3 regions of the Cellulosimicrobium sp. I38E genome follow, and region 1 is predicted to be linked to each of the others. Evidence: predicted binding sites of a transcription regulator. Region 1 holds the regulator's gene; each other region holds the start of a gene.
The links. Region 1 encodes HrcA, which represses chaperone genes, less so after heat shock. Its sites were predicted from a motif close to TTNGCACTCGNNNNNNNCGAGTGCNAA; they were not measured.

Region 1 (7,594 bases):
ACGACGAGGAACGAGGTGCACCATGACGGACCCCACGAACCCGGGCGGTCAGCCGCCCCGCGACGACGAGCCGACGCCGACGGACGGTTCCGGCACCCCGCAGCAGCCCGCAGAGCCGCCCGCGGGTCCGGCCCCGGACCAGCCCGCGGGCCCACCACCCACGACCCCCGACGCTCCGCCGGCCTCGCCGTACGGACCGGGCGGGGCGACGCCGCAGGACCCGGCCGCGCCGCCGTCGGGTCCGCCGGCCTGGGGTGCGCCGCAAGACCCGGCCGCACCGCCGTCGGGCCCGCCCGCGTACGGCGCACCCGGAGCGTACGGCGCACCCGCGGGCGCGCCGGGCGACCCCACGGCCCCCGGACCGACCGCCCCGCCGCCGGGCGCCTACCCGCCGCCGTCCGGCGCCTACCCGCCTCCGCCGGGTTCCTACCCCCAGGCGGCGGGCGGCTACGGCGCCCAGCCCGGGTACACGGGACCCGCGTTCGCGGTGGGTGAGGCGATCTCCTACGGCTGGCGCAAGGTCACCTCGAACCTCGGGCCGTGGATCCTCGTCGCGCTCATCTTCATCGCCGTCAACGTGGCCTGGAGCTGGATCTCGGGCGGGTTCGACCAGTTCCAGGACCAGTACGACTTCACGGACACGAACTTCGCCGCCGTCAGCGGCATCACCTTCACGAGCATCCTGCTCGGGATCGTCGGCACCGTCATCGGCTACCTCATCACCGCGTTCTTCACGCGCGGCGCGCTCGACGAGGTGGACGGGCGCCGCCCGGACGTCGCGGCGTTCTTCCGCATCGGAAACGTCGTCAACGTGCTGCTCGCGGCGCTGATCGTCGGCATCCTGACGGGCATCGGCTTCGTGCTGTGCATCCTGCCGGGCTTCGCGGTGCTGCTCTTCTCGGCGTTCGTCTACTACGTCGCGCTCGACCAGGGCGTCGACGCGATCACGGCGATCCGGACGAGCTTCTCGCTCGTGGCCAAGAACTTCGGCCAGGTGTTCCTGCTGCTGCTCGCGCTCTTCGGCATCAACATCCTCGGCGCGATCCCCTGCGGCCTCGGCCTGTTCGTCACGATCCCGCTGAGCTACGTGGCCGTGGGCTTCGCCTACCGCCGCCTCACGGGGGGAGTGCCGGCCGCCTGACGGCCGGTCGTCGTCGCCCGTCCACCGCGCCCCGGTGCCGCTCGACGGTGCCGGGGCGCGGCGCGTCCGGACCCCGGGGCGAGGTCAGGGCGCCGTGACGAAGTCGATGAGCTCCTCGACGCGCCCGAGCAGGGACGGCTCGAGGTCGGCGTACGTGCGGACGGTGCCGAGGATGCGCTGCCACGCGCGGCCGACGTCCTCGGCGGTGTCCGCGGGCCAGCCGAGCTCGCGCAGGATGCCGCGCTTCCACTCCGTGCCCCGCTCGATCACGGGCCAGCGGTCGAGGCCGACGCGCGCAGGCTTCACGGCCTGCCACACGTCGACGTACGGGTGCCCGAGCACGAGCACGGTGCCCGCGGGGGAGCGGCGCAGGGCCTCGTCGGCGATCCGCCGCTCCTTGCTCCCGGGGACGAGGTGGTCCACGAGCACGCCCACGCGCCGCTGCGGCGTCGGTCCGAAGTCCGCGAGCGCCGCCGCGAGGTCGTCGACGCCGTGCAGGGGCTCGACGACGACGCCCTCGACGCGCAGGTCGTCGCCCCACACCTTCTCGACGAGCTCGGCGTCGTGCTTGCCCTCGACCCAGATGCGGCTGCCGCGGGCCACGCGCGCCCGCTGCCCGACGACGGCCCGCGAGCCGGACGCGGTGCGTGCCGGAGCCGCGGGGGCGCGGGACGTGACGGGCGCGGTGAGCTCGACCGGCTCGCCGTCGACCCAGAACCCGGGCCCGAGCGGGAACGTCCGCGTGCGGCCGGCGCGGTCCTCGAGCACGACGACGTGCATGCCGCCCGACTTCTCGACGCGGACGACGGCGCCGACCCACCCCGTCTGCACCTCCTCGACCACGAGCCCGCGCTCGGCGGGCTGCGGTCGGGACACCGGTCGCGCGCGGTGGTGGGCGGGGGCGGGCGTGCCGCCGAGGACGTCGGAGCCATAACGGTCGAAGGACACGCCGTCACCCTAGGTCAGCGCCGGACGCACCCCGCCGAGATCGGCCCGTGCGTCGCGACATCGACCTGCCGAGGGCCGATCTCGGACGCTCGGGCCGATCTCGGCGCGCTCCGGACCCGGCTCCCGACGCGCGCGGCCCCGGGGGCGGGTGGTACGACGGAGCGGTGAGCCCGCAGCGCGCCGAACCGGACCCGAACCGCTGGCGCGTGCTGCCCGTCTGCCTCGCGGTGGGCTTCGTCACGACGCTCGACGTCTCGATCGTCAACGTCGCCCTGCCGTCGATCGAGTCGTCTCTCGACGCGGGCCCCACGGAGCTCCAGCTCGTCGTCGCGGGCTACACGCTCGCGTTCGGGCTCGCCCTGGTTCCCGCCGGCCGCCTCGGTGACGCGGGCGCCCGGCGCTCGCTGTTCATCGCCGGGCTGGTGGGCTTCGCGCTCATGAGCCTCGCGTGCGGGCTCGCGCCGACCGACACGTGGCTGGGCGTCGCGCGACTGCTCCAGGGCGTGAGCGCGGGCATCCTCAACCCGCAGGTCGTCGGGCTCATCCAGCAGCAGTTCTCCGGGTTCGAGCGCGGCCGGGCGTTCGGCATGTTCGGCGCGACGATCGGCGTCTCGACGGCGCTCGGCCCGCTGCTCGGCGGGCTCATCATCGCGGCGGCCGGCTCCGCGGACGGCTGGCGCTGGGTGTTCCTCGTGAACCTCCCGGTCGTGGCCGTCCTGCTGCCGTTCGCGTGGCGGCTCGTGCCCGGGCCACCGCCCGCCGACGCGCGGACCAGAGGGGGCCCGCGTCGCCTCGACCTCGTCGGGCTGGCGCTCCTGGGCGCCGCGACGCTCGGCGTCATGATGCCGTTCGTCACGACCACGGGACAGGGCGACGACGCGTCGCGCTGGTGGTGGCTGGCCGCCGCGGCGGCGGCGGGACTCGCGGCCGTCGTCTGGGAACGCCGGTACCAGCGCCGCACGGGGGAGGCGGTGCTCGACCCGCAGGTGGTCGGGCTCGGGTCGTTCCGCAACGGGGCGCTGCTCGGACTCGCCTACTTCGCGGGCTTCACGGGGATCTTCCTCGTCGTCACGCTCTACCTCCAGGACGAGCTCGGGTACACGCCGCTCCAGGCGGGGCTCGTCGGGACGCCCTTCGCGGTGGCATCGGGGGTCTCCGCCTGGTTCTCGGGACGGTGGGTCGCGCGGTGGGGCCGCCAGCTCGTCGTGGGCGGCGTGCTGCTCGTCCTCGTCGGGGTGGTCGCGGCCGACGCCGTGGTGCGACTGCTCGGGGACGACCCCGGCGCCGTCGGGCCGGCGCTCGCGGGCGCGCTGCTGGTCGCCGGGGCGGGCAGCGGCACGGTCATCGCGCCGAACCAGACCCTCACCCTGTCCGAGGTCCCCGTGAGCCGTGCGGGAGTGGCGGGGAGCATGCTCCAGCTCGGCCAGCGCATCGGGTCCGCGGTCGGGATCTCGGTCGTGCTGTCCGTGTACTACGGCGGGCTGGCGAGCGGCGACACGGCGGCGCACGCGACGGGGCGCGCGCTGCTCGTGACGATCGTGCTCGTCGCGCTCGCGCTCGTCGTCGGGCTCGTGGACCTGCGTTCGCGACGAGCGGAGGACCGCGGGACGGGCCGCGCGGACGCGTAGGATTGGCACTCGGAGGTCGAGAGTGCCGACGCCCGCGCGCCCGCCCGGGGCGGCGACGGCGCGGCACACGGAGGTGGACGTGAGCGAGGAGCGCCGGCTCGAGGTGCTGCGGGCGATCGTCGAGGACTACGTCCTCACGCGCGAGCCCGTGGGGTCGCGCGTGCTCACCGAGCGGCACAGCCTCGGCGTCTCGCCCGCGACGATCCGCAACGACATGGCCGCCCTCGAGGACGCCGGGTTCATCGCGCAGCCGCACACGTCCGCGGGCCGCATCCCGACGGACAAGGGCTACCGCCTCTTCGTCGACCGGCTGTCGGGCGTGAAGCCGCTGTCGGCGCCGGAGAAGCGCGCGATCGAGACCTTCCTCTCCGAGGGGGTCGACCTCGACGACGTCATCGCCCGCGCCGGGCGCCTGCTCGCGCAGCTCACGGGCCAGGTCGCGGTCGTGCAGTACCCGTCCCTGAGCCGGTCCGGGCTGCGCCACCTCGAGCTCGTGCCCGTCGGGGAGTCGCGCCTGCTCGTCGTCATCATCACGGACACGGGCCGCGTCGAGCAGCGCACGCTCGAGGTCGCGAGCGTGCCCGACGAGGGCACGCTCGTGGAGGTCCGCGCGCGGCTCAACGCCGCCGCGGCCGGCAAGCGCCTCACCGACCTCGCGCCGGGGCTCGCCGCCGTGACGGAGAGCTTCCACCCCGACGACGCCCCGCTCGTGCGCGCCGTGGGCGACCTCGTCGCCCAGACGCTCGCGGAGGAGAGCGAGGAGCGCCTCGTGCTCGCCGGCACGGCGAACCTCGCCCGCGCGGGCATGCGGTTCGAGCACGCGCTGCGCCCGGTCCTCGAGGCGCTCGAGGAGCAGGTGGTCCTCCTCGGCCTGCTCACCGAGATGGCCGCGGAGTCCGGCGTGAGCGTCCGGATCGGGCACGAGACCCAGCTCGAGGGCCTCGTCGAGACCTCCGTCGTGACGACCGGTTACGGTAACGACGGTGACACGGTCGCCCTCGTCGGCTCGATCGGGCCGACGCGCATGGACTATCCCGGGACCATCGCGGCGGTGCGCGCCGTCGCGCGCTACCTGTCACGGGTGCTCGGCACGTGAGCCCCGCCGCGGCCTCCCCGCACGCGGCGGGCACCCTCGACGACCGGCCCCGTGCCGGTCTCACGACTCCCACCAGCCCCTTCACGACCGGCCCCGTGCCGGCCTCACGACCCGCACCAGCAGAGAGTGACGTGTGAGCGACTACTACGAGATCCTGGGCGTGGCGCGCGACGCCAGCCAGGACCAGATCAAGAAGGCGTACCGCAAGCTCGCGCGCGAGCTGCACCCGGACGTCGCGGGCGAGGAGGCGGGCGACCGCTTCAAGGACGTCGCGCGCGCGTACGAGGTGCTCTCCAACCCCGAGAAGCGCCAGCAGTACGACCTCGGCGTCGACCCGAGCGCGCCCGGCGGCGGCAGCGGCCCCATGGGCGGCGGGTTCGGCTTCCAGGACATCTTCGAGACGTTCTTCGGCGGCGGGCAGGCGCAGCAGGGCCCCATCCCGCGCGCCCGGCGCGGCCAGGACGCGCTCGTGCGGCTCGACATCGACCTGTCCGAGGCGACGTTCGGCGCGCAGCGAGAGCTCCAGGTGGACACCGCGGTCGTGTGCGGGACGTGCGGCGGCTCGTGCTGCCGCCCGGGCACCTCGCCGCGCACGTGCGAGGTCTGCCACGGCCGCGGCACGGTCCAGCGCGTCGCGCGCTCGTTCCTCGGCCAGGTCATGACGAGCGCCCCGTGCGCCGCGTGCCAGGGCTTCGGCACCGTCATCCCCGAGCCGTGCGCCGAGTGCTCCGGCGAGGGCCGCGTGCGCAGCCGCCGCAGCATCACCGTCAACGTCCCCGCGGGCGTCGACACCGGCACGCGCATCAAGCTCACCGCGCAGGGCGAGGTCGGCCCGGCCGGCGGCCCCGCGGGCGACCTCTACGTCGAGATCCGCGAGCGCAACCACGACACGTTCGTGCGCCGCGGCGACGACCTGCACTGCACGCTCCAGGTGCCCATGACCGCCGCCGCCCTCGGCACGGTCCTCGAGCTCGAGACGCTCGACGGCGCGCAGGAGATCGACCTGCGCCCGGGCACGCAGCCGGGCCAGATCGTCACGCTCAAGAACCTGGGCGTCGGGCACCTGCACGGCAGCGGCCGTGGCGACCTCAACGTGCACATCGAGGTCCAGGTGCCGCGCGAGCTCGACGAGGAGCAGGAGCAGCTCCTGCGCACGCTCGCGACGCTGCGCGGCGAGGAGCGGCCCGAGCCGCGCCTGTCCGCCGCGCACCCGGGCGTGTTCTCGCGTCTGCGCGACAAGCTCTCCGGGCGCTGAGAGGGGCGGGCGCGTGAGTGCTCCGGTGTTCCTCGCCGAGACCGGGCTCGACGCCGTCGCGCCCGGCGACCGCTACGTCCTCGACGGGGCGGAGGGTCGCCACGCGGGCGTCGTCCAGCGCCGCGGGACGGGCGAGCGGGTCGACGTCGTGGACGGGGACGGGCTGCGCCTGCGCTGCGTCGTCGAGCACGCCGACGCGGGCCGCGTGACCCTGCTCGTCCAGGAGGTCGACCGCGAGCCCGCGCCCGCCGTCGTCGTGACGCTGGTGCAGGCCCTGGCCAAGGGCGACCGCGACGAGATGGCGATCGAGGCGGCCACCGAGATCGGGGTCGACGTCGTGGTCCCCTGGCAGGCGGAGCGCTCCGTCGTCGTGTGGCGGGGCGAGCGCGCCGCGAAGTCCCGCGCCCGCTGGCTCGCGACAGTCCGCACCGCGACGAAGCAGGCGCGGCGCGCGCGCCTGCCGCACGTGGAGGTGGCCCTCGACTCGCGCGGCCTCGCCGCCCGGGCGGCCGACGTCGTCGCGCGCGGCGGGTGCGCGATCGTGCTGCACGAGGAGGCGGCGACGCCGCTCGCCGACGTCGTGCTGCCCGACGGCGCGACCGCGGACGGCGGCCCCGCGCCCGAGGTGCTGGTCGTCGTCGGCCCGGAGGGCGGGATCTCCGACCGCGAGGTCGCCGACCTCACCGCGGCCGGCGCGGTCGCGGCCCGGCTGGGGCCGCACGTGCTGCGCACGTCGACCGCGGGACCCGTCGCCGTCGCGCTGCTCGCCGAGCGCCTCGGCCGCTGGGGCGTGGGGGCCGGGCCTGGACTAGCCTCGGGGTCATGACGAGCACCGACGCACGCACGGACCCGGACTGCCTCTTCTGCCGCATCGTCGCGGGCGAGCTCCCCGCCGACGTCGTGGCGACGAGCGAGCGCTCGATCGCCTTCCGGGACATCGACCCGCAGGCCCCCGTGCACGTGCTCGTCGTGCCGCGCGACCACCACGGCGACATCGCCCAGCTCGCGGCCGCCGACCCGGAGCTGCTGAGCGACGTCGTCGCGCTCGCCGACGAGGTCGCGGGCGACCAGGCCGACGGCCAGTTCCGCCTCATCTTCAACTCCGGCCCGCGCGCCGGGCAGAGCGTGTTCCACGTGCACGGGCACGTCATCGCGGGCGCCGAGCTCGGGTGGACGCCCGCCTGAGCCCTGCGCGAAAGGACGTGTGGGGCCCGGGCGCGCTCGGTACGATGGAGGCGATCTGCGGGGCCGTGGCGGCCCCGGCCCTACCGTCCGACCGAAGGAGCGCAGCGGCGCAAGCCGGCTCATGACCTCTCCGTCCCGAGAACCCGACCCCCAGCCGCACCGGGTCGAGCACCGCATCGTCATCCCGAACCACGTGCCGATGGTGGCGCTCCTCGGCAGCCGCGACTCCGTGCTCCGGGCCGTCGAGGAGGGGTTCGGCTCGGTCGACGTCCACGTGCGCGGCAACGAGATCGCGGTCTCCGGCCCTCCGGGGGACGTCGCGCTCGCCTCGCGCCTGCTCG
Region 2 (7,594 bases), on a different contig from region 1:
GCCCCCCACGGTCTGGGAGGACCCGAGCCCCGACGCGACGGCGTCGGCGACCGGCATGGAGGCCGCGTGGAAGGCGGGCGAGTACGCCGAGCCGCTGCCCGACCCCGTGCCGGGCGCGACGCAGACCACGCCCTTCCTGCCCGACCACCCCGACCCCACGGCCTGGCTGCTCGCCCTCAACCCCGCCAACGAGGGCGTGCAGGTCGTGTTCACCGACGACCCGACGCTCAACTGCGGCATGGAGCACGTCGCGGAGCACGACGCGTACGCGACCGGCTCGGCGGGCTGCTTCCAGCCCGCCCACCCGACCGTGCTGTTCGTGTGGTGGGGCGAGGACTCCGACCCGGCGACCAAGCAGGTGCTGCTCGCGCACGAGCTGTCGCACCTGCTCCAGTGGTGGCACGAGTTCGACCTGCTCCAGTCGGCCGTCGACTCGGGGTTCGCGGAGGACGAGGAGTGGACGCACGCGCTCGAGACCGACGCGACGTGCCGCGTGCTGTCGTGGGGCGGGTACTCGGAGGCGGCGGCGGACCGCACGTCGTCGCCGTGCGACACCGACGACTGGTCGCCGACGTGGCTCGCCGACCGCGCCGCGGACCTCGGCGTGGTCCTGCGCGACTACTGACCGTCCCCGGAGGACCGTCAGAGCGGGCGGCCCGCCCGCATCTCCGCGACGAGCGAGCGCACGACGGCGTCCAGCTCGCCCCCGTTGCGGCGCGCGACCGCGCGCTGGCGCTGGTAGGACGCGCCACGCCGCACGATCGTGCGCACGCCGTCGAGCTCGTCCAGGCACCCGAGGCGCGCGGCGACGGGCTCGAGCTCGACGAGCAGGCGCCCGACGGCGTCGGTCACGAGCTCCTCGTTGCCCTCGCGGTCGAGGATGATGATCGCGTCCATGCCGTAGCGCGCCGAGCGCCACTTGTTCTCCTGCGCGAACCAGGGCGGGATGCTCGGGAGCTCGCGGCCCTCGTCGAGCATCGTCGAGAAGTGCTCGACCAGGCAGTGCGTGAGCGCGGCGAGCGCGAGCAGCTCGGAGATGTTCGTGACGCCGTCGCAGATGCGCGTCTCGAGCGTGCCGAACTGCGGGGCGGGTCGCAGGTCCCAGCGGATCTCGTCGAACGCGTCGATGACCCCCGTGTGGAGCATGTCCGCGACGTAGCCCTCGAGCTCCTCCCACGTGCCGAACTGGAACGGGAGCCCCGCCGTGGGGAGCTGCTGGAACATGAGCGCACGGTTCGACGCGTACCCGGTGTCCTTGCCGCCCCAGAACGGCGAGCTGGCCGAGAGCGACTGCAGGTGGGCGAAGGTCGTGAGCATCGCGCGCTGGATCGGCAGCACCTTGGCGCGGTCCTCGATGCCGACGTGCACGTGCACCCCGTAGATGAGCATCTGCCGCCCCCACCACTGCGTGCGGTCGATGAGGGTGTTGTAGCGCTGCTTGTCGGTGACCTTCTGCTGCGCCCAGCGCGCGAACGGGTGCGTGCCCGCGCTCATGAGCTCCACGCGCAGCGGGTCGGTCACGGCCCGGAGCTCCTCGATCGACCGCTCGAGGTCGCGTCCCGCCTCGCCGACCGTGCGGCACACGCCGCTCACGACCTCGACCGTGTTGAGCAGCAGCTCCTGCTTGATGGACGGGTGCGTGCCCCCGTCCTCCGGGCGCACCGCGTCGAGGACCGTCTGGGCGACCTGGCGCAGGTCGCCCGAGTCGGCGTCGACGAGCGCGAGCTCCCACTCCAGCCCGACGGTCGAGCGCTCCGACCGCGCGAACGGGATCGCGGTACGCCGCGGCAGGGCGCTCACCGCGGGCCCCCCTGGGCATCGCTCTGCGGGGCGCCCGTCGAGGGGGCGGCGAGCGGCTCGACGACGAGGACCTGCTGGGACCCGCCCACACGCGTCAGGACGATCGTGGCGGTCGCGTCGCCCGTGAGGGCGAGCTGCCGACGGAGCTGCTCGGGCGTGACGGCCGTGCCGCGCTTCTTGATCGTCAGGCGTCCCACGCCGCGCTCGCGCAGGTAGGAGCGCAGCCGCTTGAGACCGAACGGCATCGTGTCGAGCACGCGATAGCCGCGTGCGAGGCCGTCCGCGAGCCCGGTCGCGTCGAGGGGCGCGGGGGAGTCGGTCGTCACGTAGGCGATCGTCCGGTCGAGCAGCCGCCCGCCGAGCCCGCGGGCCGCGTGGGCGACGAGCCCCGCACGGATGACCGCGCCGTCGGGCTCGTAGAGGTACTGCCCGACGCCTCCCACGTCGGGGACGACGTCGTGCTCGCCGGGGCGGTGGGCGACCCGGCGCGTCGTGGTGCGCTCGGTCCCGTCCGGCCCGGTCCACGTCGTGAGGACGAGCGCGGAGCGGCCCGGTCCCTCCGGCGCGAGCGGCCCGAACCAGAGGCCCGCCTCCACGACGTCGCCGTCGACCGAGACCCACTCGGTCTCGGCGTCCTCGGGCAGGCCGTCGTGCGGGATCCCGGGACCGACCTTGATGCCCACGGCGGGGACGCGATCGCGCAGCGCCCACACCGCGTCGAGCGGCGGGGCGTACGCCTTCGGGTCGAACACGCGCTTGCCGCCCCGCGTCCGTCGGGCCGGGTCGGCGTACACGCCCTCGATCCGCTCGCCCTCGAGGTCGAGCGCGAGCCCGTCGCCGTGGCGCACCTCGGCCTCGGGGAAGTGGCGCAGGTTCACGGTCGCGATCGCCGCGGTGAGCTCGTCGACGTCGGTCGCGAGGACCTCGAGCTCCGCGGCGGCGAACGCGAGGGCGTCGACGCCGATCCCGCTCGTGAGGTCGGCGACGCGCCGGATCCCCGCGTCCTGGTACCGCCGCGCGTGCAGGCCCGCGACGACGAGCCGGCTCGCCTGCTCCAGCCCCGCCTGCGTGAAGAGCATGCCGTCGGCGAACGCGCCGAGCTTGCCGCGGGCGGCCGCGCGCAGCCGCGACTGCGTGAGCGCCGCGGCGGCGAGGTCGGGATCGACGCCCTTCGCGCGCAGCCCCGCCGAGAGCACGAGCGCCTGCTGCTCGTCGTACGGGGGCAGCGCGCCGAGCAGCGCCCAGCCCTCGGGGCTGAGCAGCTTGGTCAGCGTGGCGGCGTCCATGGCGTCGATCCTTCCACGGGGGACGGGGACCCCGCGCAGCCGGGACCCGGATCGTCCCGAGGGGCGGACGTTGGCACTCGCCTTGACCGAGTGCTAACGGCGACCTAGATTTGAGGACGTGCCGCCACCGCTCGCGGAGGCGGCACCACGTGCGACCAGGCTGTCCGGCACCCGCGACGACGGCCAGCCGGTGCGCTCGACCCATCCGTTGCAGTTCTCACCGCGAAAGGGGAGGTCCGACGTGTCGGTCCCCATCAAGCCGCTCGAGGACCGGATCGTCGTGAAGGCCCTCGAGGCCGAGACCACGACCGCATCCGGCCTGGTCATCCCGGACACCGCCAAGGAGAAGCCCCAGGAGGGCGAGGTCCTGGCCGTGGGTCCGGGCCGTGTCGACGACAACGGCAACCGCGTCCCGCTCGACGTGACCGTCGGCGACAAGGTCATCTACAGCAAGTACGGCGGCACCGAGGTCAAGTACGGCGGCGTGGACTACCTGGTCCTGTCCGCGCGCGACATCCTCGCCGTGGTGGTCGGCTGACGCCGACCCGTTCCAGCAGCAGGGCCCGCGACCGTCCGGTCGCGGGCCCTGCTGCGTTCCGTGGCCGGTCGCCCCACCGTCTCCCACGGGTCGTGCGCACGTGCTCGCCCGGTACGACGTCGGACCGGTGCCGTGCAGGTCTGCTGGTGGTGCCGCGGCGTGCCGGTCAGCCGGTGCGGCGAGCGCCGCCGGCGAGGATCGCCGCCCGCTCGTCCTCGCTCAGGCCGCCCCACACCCCGTACGGCTCGCGCACGCGGAGCGACTGCTCGCGGCACTGCATCATGACGGGGCACGAGTGGCAGATCGCCTTCGCGGCCTCCGCGCGCCGTCGTCGCGTCGAGCCGCGTTCGCCCTCGGGGTGGAAGAACAACGTGTCGTCCGCGTCGCGGCACGAACCCTGGTACTGCCATTCCCACAGCTCCATGACGGGCCCGGGGAGCCTCGAGATCTCTGCCATGGCGAACAACCTACAAGCGTTGCAGAGGTTGTTCAAGTCCCCTGTGGTGAAAAAGTGAACGGGCAGGTCGCGACCGGTTCGAACGCGCCGATGTGGGTCACGCGGCGTCGAAGCGATCCATGGCACGCGGAGGGACTGGCGCGATGTTGACGCGATGGCGCGTTTGCGCGTGTGCTGAACAAATACTGCACAAGTCTGAAGCGAAGGGTGCAGGACTGTGACCTGGACGAGGTGGCGAGACCGGTGGCCGGTCGGCAGAATCGATCCATGACCTCCGTCCGGTCCGCCCCCGACCCCGAGGGAGCCCGACCGAGCATGTCCTCGAACCCCGGCCTCGCCGTCGCCGCCGTCGCGCGCCGGCTCGGTGTCGCGCCCGCAACCCTGCGGACCTGGGACCGCCGCTACGGCCTCGGCCCGTCCCAGCACCGCGCGGGATCCCACCGCCGCTACACCGACGACGACGTCGCGCGCCTGGTCGTCATGCGGCGCCTCACGCTCGACGGCGTCGCGCCCGCCGACGCCGCCCGCGCGGCCCTCGCGGCCGACGACGACGAGCTCGACGCGCACCGCGGCACCGTCTCGTTCGACGAGCACGGCGCCGAGGGCGGCGCGGACCTCGACGATGACCTCGACGCGGACGACGCCGCCGCCGAGCCGGCCCCGCCGTCACGCCCGTTCCTGCGGGCCGTGCCCGGGGGCGAGCCCGCGCGGGGAAGCGGGCCGCGTGCGCTCGGCGTGCGGGAGGCGCCGCGCCCGACGCGCGTCTCCGACGTCGTCGACGCCGCGATCGCCTACGACCAGCGCAACTGCGACCGGCTCCTGCGCATCCCCGCCGGTGGCGACCCCGCCACCTGGTGGTCCGACCTCGTCGAGCCGGCGCTCGAGCGGCTCGCCGAGCGCACGGTGCTCGCCGGTCCGGGAGAGGTCCCCGAGGTCGTCCTCGCCAACGCGACGCTGGGCGCGCTGCGCGAGTACACGCAGGCGAGCGAGGACGCGATCGTTGCGGCGGGCGGCCCGCCGCGCAACCACCCGAGCCGCATGCGCCGGATCGTCCTCGTCTTCGCGGCGCCCGACGAGCCGCTGCCGCTGGCCGCGCACGCCCTCGCGGCGTCGCTCGCGTCGCACGGCGCGATGGCCCGGATCGTCACGGGGCCGGCGAACGTCCACCGCACGCTCGAGATCGTCACGATGGTGCGGCCCTCCGCCGTCGCCATGGTGACGACCCAGGCGCGTCCCGACCTGGGGATCGTCCACGCCGCGCACGAGGCGAACCCGAGCCTGCCGTTCTTCGTCGGCCTGCCGAGCGACGAGGCTGCCGGCGACCTCCCGCTCGCTGCGACGGTGCACCGCGTGCGCAGCTTTCCCGGGCTCCTGCACGAGCTCCTGGCGGTCGTCCGCTGAGGTCTCGGGCGGCCGGTCTGCGGGGTGCCGGGCGCGGTTCGCGGCGGGAATACCGGAGAGCCCCGCGGCGTAGAATCCTGGTGTGACCGCCTCGCCCGTCCCCGCCGCCGCTCCCGACCGCGACCCCTTCGGTTTCCTGGGTCTCACCTACGACGACGTCCTGCTGCAGCCCGGTTACTCGGACCTGGCGCCGTCGGACATCGACACCACGACGCGCCTGACCCGCGAGATCTCGATCCGCGTGCCGCTCGTCTCGGCAGCGATGGACACCGTCACCGAGTCGCGCATGGCGATCGCGATGGCGCGCCAGGGCGGCATCGGCGTCCTGCACCGCAACCTCTCCATCGAGGACCAGGCGCTCCAGGTGGACCTGGTGAAGCGCACGCAGACGGGGATCATCGACAACCCGGTGACGATCGGCCCGGACGCGACGCTCGAGGAGCTCGACAAGACGGCGGGCGAGTACCGCATCTCCGGCTTCCCCGTCCTCGACGCCGAGCGCCGCCTCATCGGCATGGTCACCAACCGCGACCTGCGCTTCACGCCCGTCGCGGAGTGGGCCACGACCAAGGTCGACGAGGTCATGACGCCGCAGCCGCTCATCACGGGCCCGGCCGGCATCTCGCGCGAGGAGGCCACCGCGCTCCTGCGCAAGCACAAGCTCGAGCGTCTCCCGCTCGTGGACGCCGACGGCCGCCTCACGGGCCTCATCACCGTGAAGGACTTCGTGAAGTCCGAGCAGTTCCCGCAGGCGTCCAAGGACGGCCAGGGGCGCCTGCTCGTGGGCGCCGCCATCGGCTACTTCGGCGACGCATGGCAGCGCGCCACGACGCTCATCGACGCGGGCGTGGACGTGCTCGTCGCCGACACGGCGCACGGCAACGTCCGCATGCTCATCGAGATGGTCGCGCGCCTCAAGTCCGACCCGGCGACGCGCGACGTGCAGGTGATCGGCGGCAACGTCGCGACGCGCGAGGGCGCCCAGGCGTTCGTCGACGCGGGCGCGGACGCGGTCAAGGTCGGCGTCGGTCCGGGCTCCATCTGCACGACGCGCATCGTCACCGGCGTGGGCGTCCCGCAGGTCACGGCGGTCTACGAGGCGTCGCTGGCCGCGCGCCCGGCGGGCGTGCCCGTCATCGCGGACGGCGGCATGCGCCACTCGGGCGAGATCGGCAAGGCGATCGTCGCGGGCGCGGAGTCGGTGATGCTGGGCTCGATGCTCGCGGGCACCGAGGAGTCGCCGGGCGAGACGATCCTCGTGAACGGCAAGCAGTACAAGGCGTACCGGGGGATGGGCTCCATGGGCGCCATGTCCTCGCGCGGCAAGAAGTCCTACTCGAAGGACCGCTACTTCCAGGCCGAGGTCACGAGCGACGACATGATCGTCCCCGAGGGCATCGAGGGCCAGGTCGCGTACAAGGGCTCGCTCGGCACGGTCGCGCACCAGCTCGTCGGCGGTCTGCACCAGACGATGTTCTACGTCGGTGCGCGCACGGTCCCGGAGCTCCAGGAGAAGGGGCGCTTCATCCGCATCACGTCGGCGTCGCTCAAGGAGAGCCACCCGCACGACGTCCAGATGACCGTCGAGGCGCCGAACTACTCCGGCTTCTGAGGCGGCTCGCCGCCACGCGACGACGGCCCGGCGTCCGGCACCCTGCACGGGCCCGGGTGCCGGGCCGTCGTCGCGCGGCACGGGCGCCGTCAGGCGGGCGCGGGTGCGCCGTCGAGGCTCACGAGGCCATGACGCGCGTGTGCAGTGCCTGCACGGCGTACCGGGCGGCCCAGAACGCGCCGTGCTGCCACGCCGAGATCTCCGACATCCAGTCGCCCGCGAAGTACACGTTGCCCGCGCCCTGCTGGAGCTGCTTGAAGCGCGACGACTGCGTGTTCGGGTACGCCCACGCGCCCTCGATGTAGGGCACCTTGTGCCACGCGATGGAGAACGAGCTCTCGAGCTCGGTCCGGTACTTCTCGCCGTGGATCTTCACGCCCTGCTCGACGGCGCGCATCTCGCGCTGCCGCGGCGTCATGTCCGCGTAGGAGCGCGCGTTGGCGCCGGTGTTGTAGTACCCGACGACGAGGCCACGACGCTCGCCGTACCCGTAGGAGGGA
Region 3 (7,594 bases), on a different contig from region 1:
CTGTCGATGACGCTGCCCGCCCGGGCGAGCCGCATCACGAACCTCGTCGTGGCCGTGCTCTACGTCCCCGTCACGGCCTTCAACGCGATGGGCGAGTCCTGGCTGTACTTCTACGGTCTGGGCATCGCGCTGGAGCTGGTCCTTCTCGGCCTCGTCGTGCGGTATGCCTGGACCTGGCCGCGCACGGCACCCCCGACGACCAGGGCGACCACGGCGGTCCGCCCGGACCCCGGGACCGCCCGTGCCCGACAGCGAGCGTGACCCCGGAGCAGTCCCCACCCGGTCTCGGGCTGGGCGCACGACCACGCCGGTCGTGCGCCCGGCCGACGCCGGGACGAGGCGCCGGGACTACGGGACGAGCGTGAGCTCGTCCTTGCTGGCCTCGGCGACGGCCTGGGTGGAGAACGGCCAGTCGTACGTCTCGCCGCGGGCCCAGGTCTTGAGCTGGTCGGAGTAGTGCGCGGACGCCGGGTGGCCGGAGGTGCCGGTGACGGTGACCCAGGTGGAGCCGTCGAGGTCGTCGAGGTCGACGACCATCCGCATCGACGGGCCGGCCGTCACGTCGAACGAGCCGGAGGCCGCGTCCCAGGCCGTCGCGTTGACGATCGACGAGCCGCCGGGCATGCCGACGGGGTCGGGGTTGACCCAGTTGCGGACGGGGCCGGGGATGGACTCGCCGCCGAGGATCGGGTGCTCGAGCGCGAGCACGTGGAGCGTCCCCCAGGCCCAGTCGGAGGGCTGCTTGCTCTGCTCCACGGTCAGGTCGAGGCGGGCGGAGACGAGCGCCTGGGTGAGGACCTCGTCGCGCGTCTCGACGACGCTGACGGTCTGGCGGTCGTCCCAGAACGGGTCGGTCGGGTTCTCGAGGAGGTTCTGCACGACGGCGAGCCAGCGGCTCCCGCCGTTCGGTCGCGCCGACTCGGGCAGGTCGTCCCAGAAGGTGAGCTGGAGCAGGTTGCGCCAGACCGCGGCGAAGTAGGCGGCCGCGGCGGAGTCGGTGTCGGTCCGGTAGTCCCAGTCCGCGAGGAGCGCCTGGCCCTCGGCCTCGAAGCTGTCGTCGATCTCCTGGTCGAGCAGGAGCGGCACGAGCACCTCGGCGTAGGGGCTGCGGTCGTCGGTCTGGATCTCGTTCATCGTGTCGACGTCGACGGGCCGTCCCGCGGAGATCTCGGCCTCGAGGAGCTGGCGGATGCGCTGCGAGCGGTAGCCGTAGTCCCAGTCGGTCGTGAGGAACGGCGCGACGCCGGTCGGCAGGACGGCCTGGTTGGCGGCGACGACGAATCCCTCGGCCGGGTCGACGACGCGCGGCATCTGCTCGCTCGGGACGTACCCCTGCCAGTCGTAGCGCTCGTCGGAGCCGTCGCGGGGCCACGTGCCGTCGGCGGGCACCTCGGCGTCGGGCACCGCCTGGCGGACGGGGATCTTGCCGGGCGCCTGGTAGCCGATCTGGCCGTCCACCGTCGCGAAGACGATGTTCTGCGCGGGCACCTCGAACAGCGCCGCGGCGGCCTGCATGTCGTCGGCGTCCTGCGCGAGGTTGAACGCGAAGACCGCGTCGGCGGTGCGGCCCGGCTCGAGCGCGGTCCACTGGAGGGAGACGGCGTACTCGCCCAGGCGCGTGTCGAGGGCGGGGGTGTCGACGGCGGACTCGGTCGCGGGGATCGCCTCGGAGACGATCGGCCCGTGCACGGTCGAGCGGATCTCGAGCTCGACGTCCTCTCCCCCGGCGACGCTCAGCGTCTCGGTCCGGGTCTCGAGCGGTACCCACTCGTCGCCGCGCAGGTACGTGTCGTCCCGCACGCGCTCGACGAAGAAGTCGGTGACGTCGGCGCCCATGTTCGTCAGGCCCCACGCGAGCTGCGCGTTGTGGCCGATGATGACGCCGGGGAAGCCGGCGAACGAGAAGCCCGCGACGTCGAACGCGCACTGCGGCCCGACCTCGTTGCAGTGCAGCCCGACCTGCGCCCAGATCCCGGGGGCGCCGAGGGCCAGGTGCGGGTCGTTCGCCAGGATCGGCTTGCCGCTCGCGGTGTGGTCGCCCGAGACGACCCACGAGTTGGAGCCCGTGCCCTCGCCGCGCCCGATGAGCACGGGGACGGCGTCGAGCGCGCGGTCGGCGGCCTCGAGCGCGCCCTGGAGAGGGTCCGAGCCGTACTCGGCGCGGGCTTCGGGGCCGAGCTCGAGCGCGACCTGCTGCGGGTTGTCGAGCTCGCCGGGGTCGAGGATCGGCGCGTTGACGTCGGACGGGTAGGCGGGGAACAGCGCGGCGACGCGCCCCGCGTCCTGGAGGGTGCTGTACGACAGCGCGCGCTCCAGCTCGTCGTCGTAGTTGCCGCGGAGGTCCCACGCCATCGCCTTGAGCCAGGCGAGCGAGTCGACGGGGTCCCAAGGCTCGGGCTCGGCGACGTCGACCTGGAGTCCGAGCACGGTGTACTCGATCGCGATCTCGGACGGGCTGCGGTTCTCGAGGTACGCGTTGACGCCCTCGGCGTAGGCCTGGAGGTACGCCTTCGTCTCGGGCGAGACGACGTCCCACTCCTCCTCGGCGACCTGCCGCCAGCCGAACGTCCGGGTCACGGTGTCCGCCGCGATCGCGTCGGGGTTGTCGCCCACGAGCTCGGCGAGCCGGCCCGCGGTGACGTGCCGGCGGTAGTCCATCTCGAAGAAGCGGTCCTGCGCCTGGACGTAGCCCTGCGCGCGGAAGAGGTCCTCGGGCGTGTCCGCGTAGACCTGCGGCACGCCCTGGGCGTCGCGCAGCACCGTGACCTGACGCTCGAGCCCGGGGAGCTCGACCTCGCCCGACGTCTGCGGCAGCGGCCGGCGGACGGTGACGACGACGAAGGCGGCACCTGCCACGATCGCGAGGACCAGGAGCACGGCGACGCCGATCAGGACGCGCCGTCGTCCCGAACGCCGGCGCCGGGGCGGAGCCGGCGCCTCGGCCGGCGTCGCGGGGTCGGCACCGGGGACGGAGTCACCGGCGGGGGCCTCGGCGGGTTCGTGCACAGACACGGATGCGAGACTACCCGGCCCGGAGCGAGCACCGGGCCGCGTATGATTAGCACTCGGAAGTTTCGAGTGCCAGGCGGTGTTGACACCGACGACCCGGCCGAGACCGACCCGATCCCGACCCGCCGGTGGCCGCCCCGACGGCCGTCTCGTGAACGAGGAGAACCCGTGCCCACCTACGCGTACACGTGCACCGCCTGCGGTCACGCCTTCGACATCCACCAGTCGTTCAGCGACGACGCCCTCACCGTGTGCCCCGAGTGCTCGGGTCGCCTGCGCAAGGTGTTCTCCTCGGTCGGCGTGACGTTCAAGGGCTCAGGCTTCTACCGCACGGACTCGCGCTCGGGCGGGAAGTCCTCGACGGCACCCGCCGCCTCGAAGCCTGCCTCCTCCTCCGCGGCATCCGGCGCGAGCAGCACCTCCGGCAGCTCGAGCAGCGCCTCGTCCTCGTCGGGAAGCTCGTCCGCCTCCTGACCTGACGCGCGCGGGCGTGGTCCGCGGCGGTCCTGCCGACGGCGGTCGACCACAGCCTCGGTCCGGACGGTACGTCCGGGCGCCGCCGCCGCGTCCCGTCCACAGGTCCGCACCGGTCGGCGCCTCTCTCGCCCGGCGTGCGGCTACGGTCACGCGCATGCTGCGCTCGTCCCGCCTGCCGGACCCCCACCCGCGACCCGACCGCGCGCCCGGGCGCCGGCGGCTGCTGCGCGGGGTGTGGTGGCGGGCCCGCTTCGTCGTGGCCGCGCTGTGCTGCGGCGCCGCTGCCACCGTGGTCGTCGGGGCGCTCCGCCCTCCCCCTCCCCCGACCGCACCTGCCGTCGTGACCACACGCGAGGTGCCGGCGGGCGCCCTGCTGACGGAGGCGGACGTCCGCGTCGACCGGGTGTCCGCGGAGCTCGTCCCGGCAGGGTCCGCGGCAGGAGCCGACGACGTCGTCGGGCGCCGCGCGACCGTCGCCCTGGCTGCGGGCACCCTGCTCCAGGACGCGCTCGTCACCGGCGGCGAGCTCGCCGCCGCGGCTCCCGCGGGCACGGTCGTCGCGCCCGTCCGGCTCGACCCCGGCGTCGCGGCCCTCCTCGGGCCTGGAGACCGCGTCGACCTCCTCGCCGCGGGTGACCCGGTGCTCACCACTGCGCTCACGGACGTGCCGACCGACGGCCAGGACGCCGCGACCGCCGACCCCTACCTCGCCCGCGCGGCCGTCGTCGTGCCGGCACCCGAACCCGAGGGCGGGGGCGGCCTGCTCGGCACGGGCGGGTCGGGGTCGGACGTCGTGACGCTCGTCGCCGTGCGGCCCGAGGATGCGGTCCGGCTCGCGGCGGTGAGCGGGCAGACGGGGATCACGGCCGTCCTCGTGCCCTGACGGGCGACCCGAGCGCGCTGACGGGTGGACCCGACGCCGGTGAGCGACCCGCCGGGGCAAGCCGTTGCCCGTCGGCACCCGCGTTGGAAGGATCGCGCGTGCACCTGTCGTGGCACCGCCGCCACGCGGACCACCGATCTGAGAGGGAAGCAGCACATGAAGGGCGTGTTCCAGGGATTCAAGGAGTTCGTGCTCCGAGGCAACGCGATCGACCTGGCGGTCGGCGTGGTCATCGGCGCGGCGTTCGCCTCCGTCGTCGACGCGATCGTCACCTACCTGATCAACCCGATCATCGGAGCCATCTTTGGCAAGCCGGACATCTCGAACCTCTGGGACATCACGCTGCGCCCGGCCCACGACGGCGTCGAGGCCTCGGTCCTCTCCGTCGGTGGCCTCCTCAACGCGTTCCTCCAGTTCCTCATCATCGCGATCGCGCTCTACTTCGTCATCGTCCTCCCGATGAACAAGCTCGCCGAGCGCCGCAAGCAGGACGTCGAGCCCGAGCCCGAGGCACCGGCGGAGGACGTGCGCGTCCTCCAGGAGATCCGCGACCTCCTCGCCGCCCAGGCGGGCAGCGGTCCCGGCGCGGCACCGGGCGGCCCGACGCCGCCGCGGGGCTTCTGATCCCGAGCCGCCCGACCGCCGCCTGAGATCCCGCGGCACGGCGACCCTCGGACGAACCCGGGGTTGCTCCTCACCTCACGCCGTGAAGGGGGAACGACCCCGGGTTCGGCACCTCAGCGAGCAGCGCGCGCCGACGACCGCCACGACGGACCGACCGCGGGACTCGCCCGTTTCAGTGCCGGCAGTGCTGCGCGGTCGGTGCCCCGCCGTCAGTGCCGCGCGGTCAGTGCCGCCCGTAGTGCGGCGGGACGTCCCCGAGCAGCCGGTCGTCGTTCTCGCCGCGGCTGCCGCGACCGGGCTGCGCCCTGTCGCCCCAGCCTTCGGACCGCTCGTCGGCGCTCACCCCGGACACGACCTCGCTCTCCGTCCCCCGTCGCACGGCCCGCCGCGGCCGCCGACGCCGCCCCGCGCCGTCGGTCACGTCGTGCGGGCGGTCAGGACTCGAGTCGGACGTGGTGCTCACGCCTCCATCGTCCCACCGCCGGGGCGGCCCGACCCCGGCCACCCGCCACCCCTGACGGTGAGACGCGCGAGGGCACCACGCCCGGGACCCGCGCGCGACACGATGACCCGTGCGGCGACGAGCACCCGTGATCTCTGGCAGCGCGGCGCAGGGTGAGACGACATGGCGGGGTGGGAGGCGGCGCCGGGTCGTGGCGGGCCTGGCGGGAGCCGCGAGGAACGAGCGGCGGATGGTAGACCCGGCGCCGCCTCCCACCCCGCACCCAGCCCGACCACGCGGGCAGTTTGCCCGGCCCGCACCCAGCCCGACCACGCGGGCAGTTCGCCCGGCCCCGCACCCAGCCCGACCACGCGGGCAGTGATCACACGCCGACGGCTACAGGTCGTCGTCGCCGTGCTGCTCGTCGTCGTCGATCACCGGCACGACGACGATCCTGTCGCCCCCGCCGGTCTGCGCGACGCCCCCGGTCTCCGGGAGCCGCTCGTCGCGCACTGCCTGCACGACCCGTCGGATGCGCTCGGCCTCCTTGGCGGGGTCGAGGAACGCGGCGGCGGACCACACCTGCGCGACGGTCCACCCGATGCGCTCGAGGCGCTCGGCGACCTGCCGGTCCCGCACGCGCACGCTGCGCTCGGCGACGTACGCGGCGTCGTCGGTGAGGACCGCGACGAGGAGCTCGCCGGGGAGGTCGGGGTGGCCGACGACGAGCGGGATGCGGTCGCCGTCGCCGATCCCGTAGTCGGTCTCGACGACGAGGCCGGCGCGCCAGAGGCGCTCGGCGAGGTCGAGCACGAGGCGGTCGGGGCTGCCGCCGAGGTCGACGCCGTTGCCGAGGGTCACCTGGTCGGCGGCGCCGCTGCGCTGCTCGGCGAGGTCGAGGACCTCGGCGAGGAGGCGGGCCCCGGCCCCGCGCAGGCGCTCGGGGTCGAGGTCGCCCGCGGTGAAGCACGACACGACGTGGAGGCGGCGGCGGGTGGCGCCGACGGAGTCGAGCAGCATCGCCTCGGCGCCGGGCGTGTTGAGGATGCCGAACCGGTGCAGCACGCGGCCGTGCGGCGTCCGGCCGAACCCGACCGACAGGACGATGGTGTCGCGCACGAGCCCGGCGACGCCGGACACGTCGGCGACGACGACGGGCTCGGCGCGGGACCCGGAGAAGAAGCCGGCGAGCGCGGGGTTCTGGCGCACCTCGACGAGGAGGGCGTCGCGGATGCGGTCGGCGTGCAGCGGGGTGACGGTGACGATCGCGAGGGACTCGTCGGGACGCGTGAGCGCGTGCTCGATCGCGACCTCGACGACCCGGTCGACCTCGGCCTGGGTGCTCTCGACCGCGCCCGACGTCGGGTCGGGCATGCCGGCGCCGTCGACGACGTCGAGCTGGACGAGGACCTCGGCGCGCGGCAGGGGCGCGGGACGCAGGACGCCGTCGTAGCCGTGCTCGGCGAGGAAGGTCGTGACGAACGGGTCGCGGCGCGACCCGTCGGCGAGGAGCTCGACCGACGGCAGGAGCTCGGCGAGGTCGCGCACGGTGTCGGTCGACGCGGCACGCGGGTCGCCCACCGCGACGACCTGCCTCCCGCGGGCGAGGGCGGAGAGCACGAGCTCGACGGGCGCGTGCTCGATCGCGTCGAGCACCACGAGGTCGACGGTGCGCGTGGCGGGGACGAGGTGCGGCACGAGGGTCGGCGTGGCGACGAGCACGGGACGCAGGCGCCGCAGCACGGCGGGGTGCTTCTCGGCCGTCTCCCGCAGGCTCACGAGCCGGCCCTCGAGCAGCTCGGTGAACAGGTCCTCGGCCTCGTCGCGGTGCTCGCGCATCGCGGTCCCGAGGTGGTCGCGGACCGCCGCGCGGACGGGCGCCGCGAGGGACGCGACGTGCGTGCGGTCGAGGTCGCGGAACCGGCGCGCGAGCGCGTCGAGACCGGCGCCGTCCTGGCCGGCCAGCGCCTGGTCCTGGGCGAGCACCTGCTCGAAGACCGAGCTCCACCACGCGAGCTCGAGCTCTGGTCCGACGAAGTCGGGCTCGACGCGGCGCGCCGCGAGGTCGGCGAGGAGCTCGCCGAGGCCGAGGTCGGTGAGCCGGCGCAGGATCGCGGTCCGCGCGGGCAGGGAGTCGAGCGACTCGGCGTCCTCGGCGA

Region 2: groES (co-chaperone GroES) is a predicted target of HrcA. The motif match lies at 3,157-3,183, and genes of this name have one in related genera.
Region 3: A0J59_RS21345 (FmdB family zinc ribbon protein) is a predicted target of HrcA. The motif match lies at 3,059-3,085, and genes of this name have one in related genera.

Annotation. Positions count from the first base shown of each region.
Region 1 covers NZ_LUAZ01000072.1:52,182-59,775, reverse strand. Annotated here, with positions in the region: gene A0J59_RS18850 (hypothetical protein) at 23-1,141, shown strand; gene A0J59_RS18845 (DUF3097 domain-containing protein) at 1,226-2,089, opposite strand; gene A0J59_RS18840 (MFS transporter) at 2,254-3,717, shown strand; gene hrcA (heat-inducible transcriptional repressor HrcA) at 3,797-4,813, shown strand; gene dnaJ (molecular chaperone DnaJ) at 4,947-6,068, shown strand; gene A0J59_RS18825 (16S rRNA (uracil(1498)-N(3))-methyltransferase) at 6,082-6,894, shown strand; gene A0J59_RS18820 (HIT domain-containing protein) at 6,891-7,253, shown strand; gene A0J59_RS18815 (PhoH family protein) at 7,375-7,594, shown strand, end outside.
Region 2 covers NZ_LUAZ01000016.1:70,773-78,366, reverse strand. Annotated here, with positions in the region: gene A0J59_RS05230 (hypothetical protein) at 1-625, shown strand, start outside; gene A0J59_RS05225 (glutamate--cysteine ligase) at 643-1,800, opposite strand; gene A0J59_RS05220 (hypothetical protein) at 1,797-3,086, opposite strand; gene groES (co-chaperone GroES) at 3,328-3,624, shown strand; gene A0J59_RS05210 (WhiB family transcriptional regulator) at 3,791-4,081, opposite strand; gene A0J59_RS05205 (MerR family transcriptional regulator) at 4,349-5,482, shown strand; gene guaB (IMP dehydrogenase) at 5,565-7,094, shown strand; gene A0J59_RS05195 (FAD-dependent oxidoreductase) at 7,213-7,594, opposite strand, start outside.
Region 3 covers NZ_LUAZ01000066.1:5,371-12,964, forward strand. Annotated here, with positions in the region: gene A0J59_RS18195 (DUF6326 family protein) at 1-261, shown strand, start outside; gene A0J59_RS18200 (penicillin acylase family protein) at 349-2,892, opposite strand; gene A0J59_RS21345 (FmdB family zinc ribbon protein) at 3,178-3,483, shown strand; gene A0J59_RS18210 (SAF domain-containing protein) at 3,641-4,369, shown strand; gene mscL (large conductance mechanosensitive channel protein MscL) at 4,526-4,993, shown strand; gene A0J59_RS18220 (hypothetical protein) at 5,217-5,456, opposite strand; gene A0J59_RS18225 (hypothetical protein) at 5,832-7,594, opposite strand, start outside.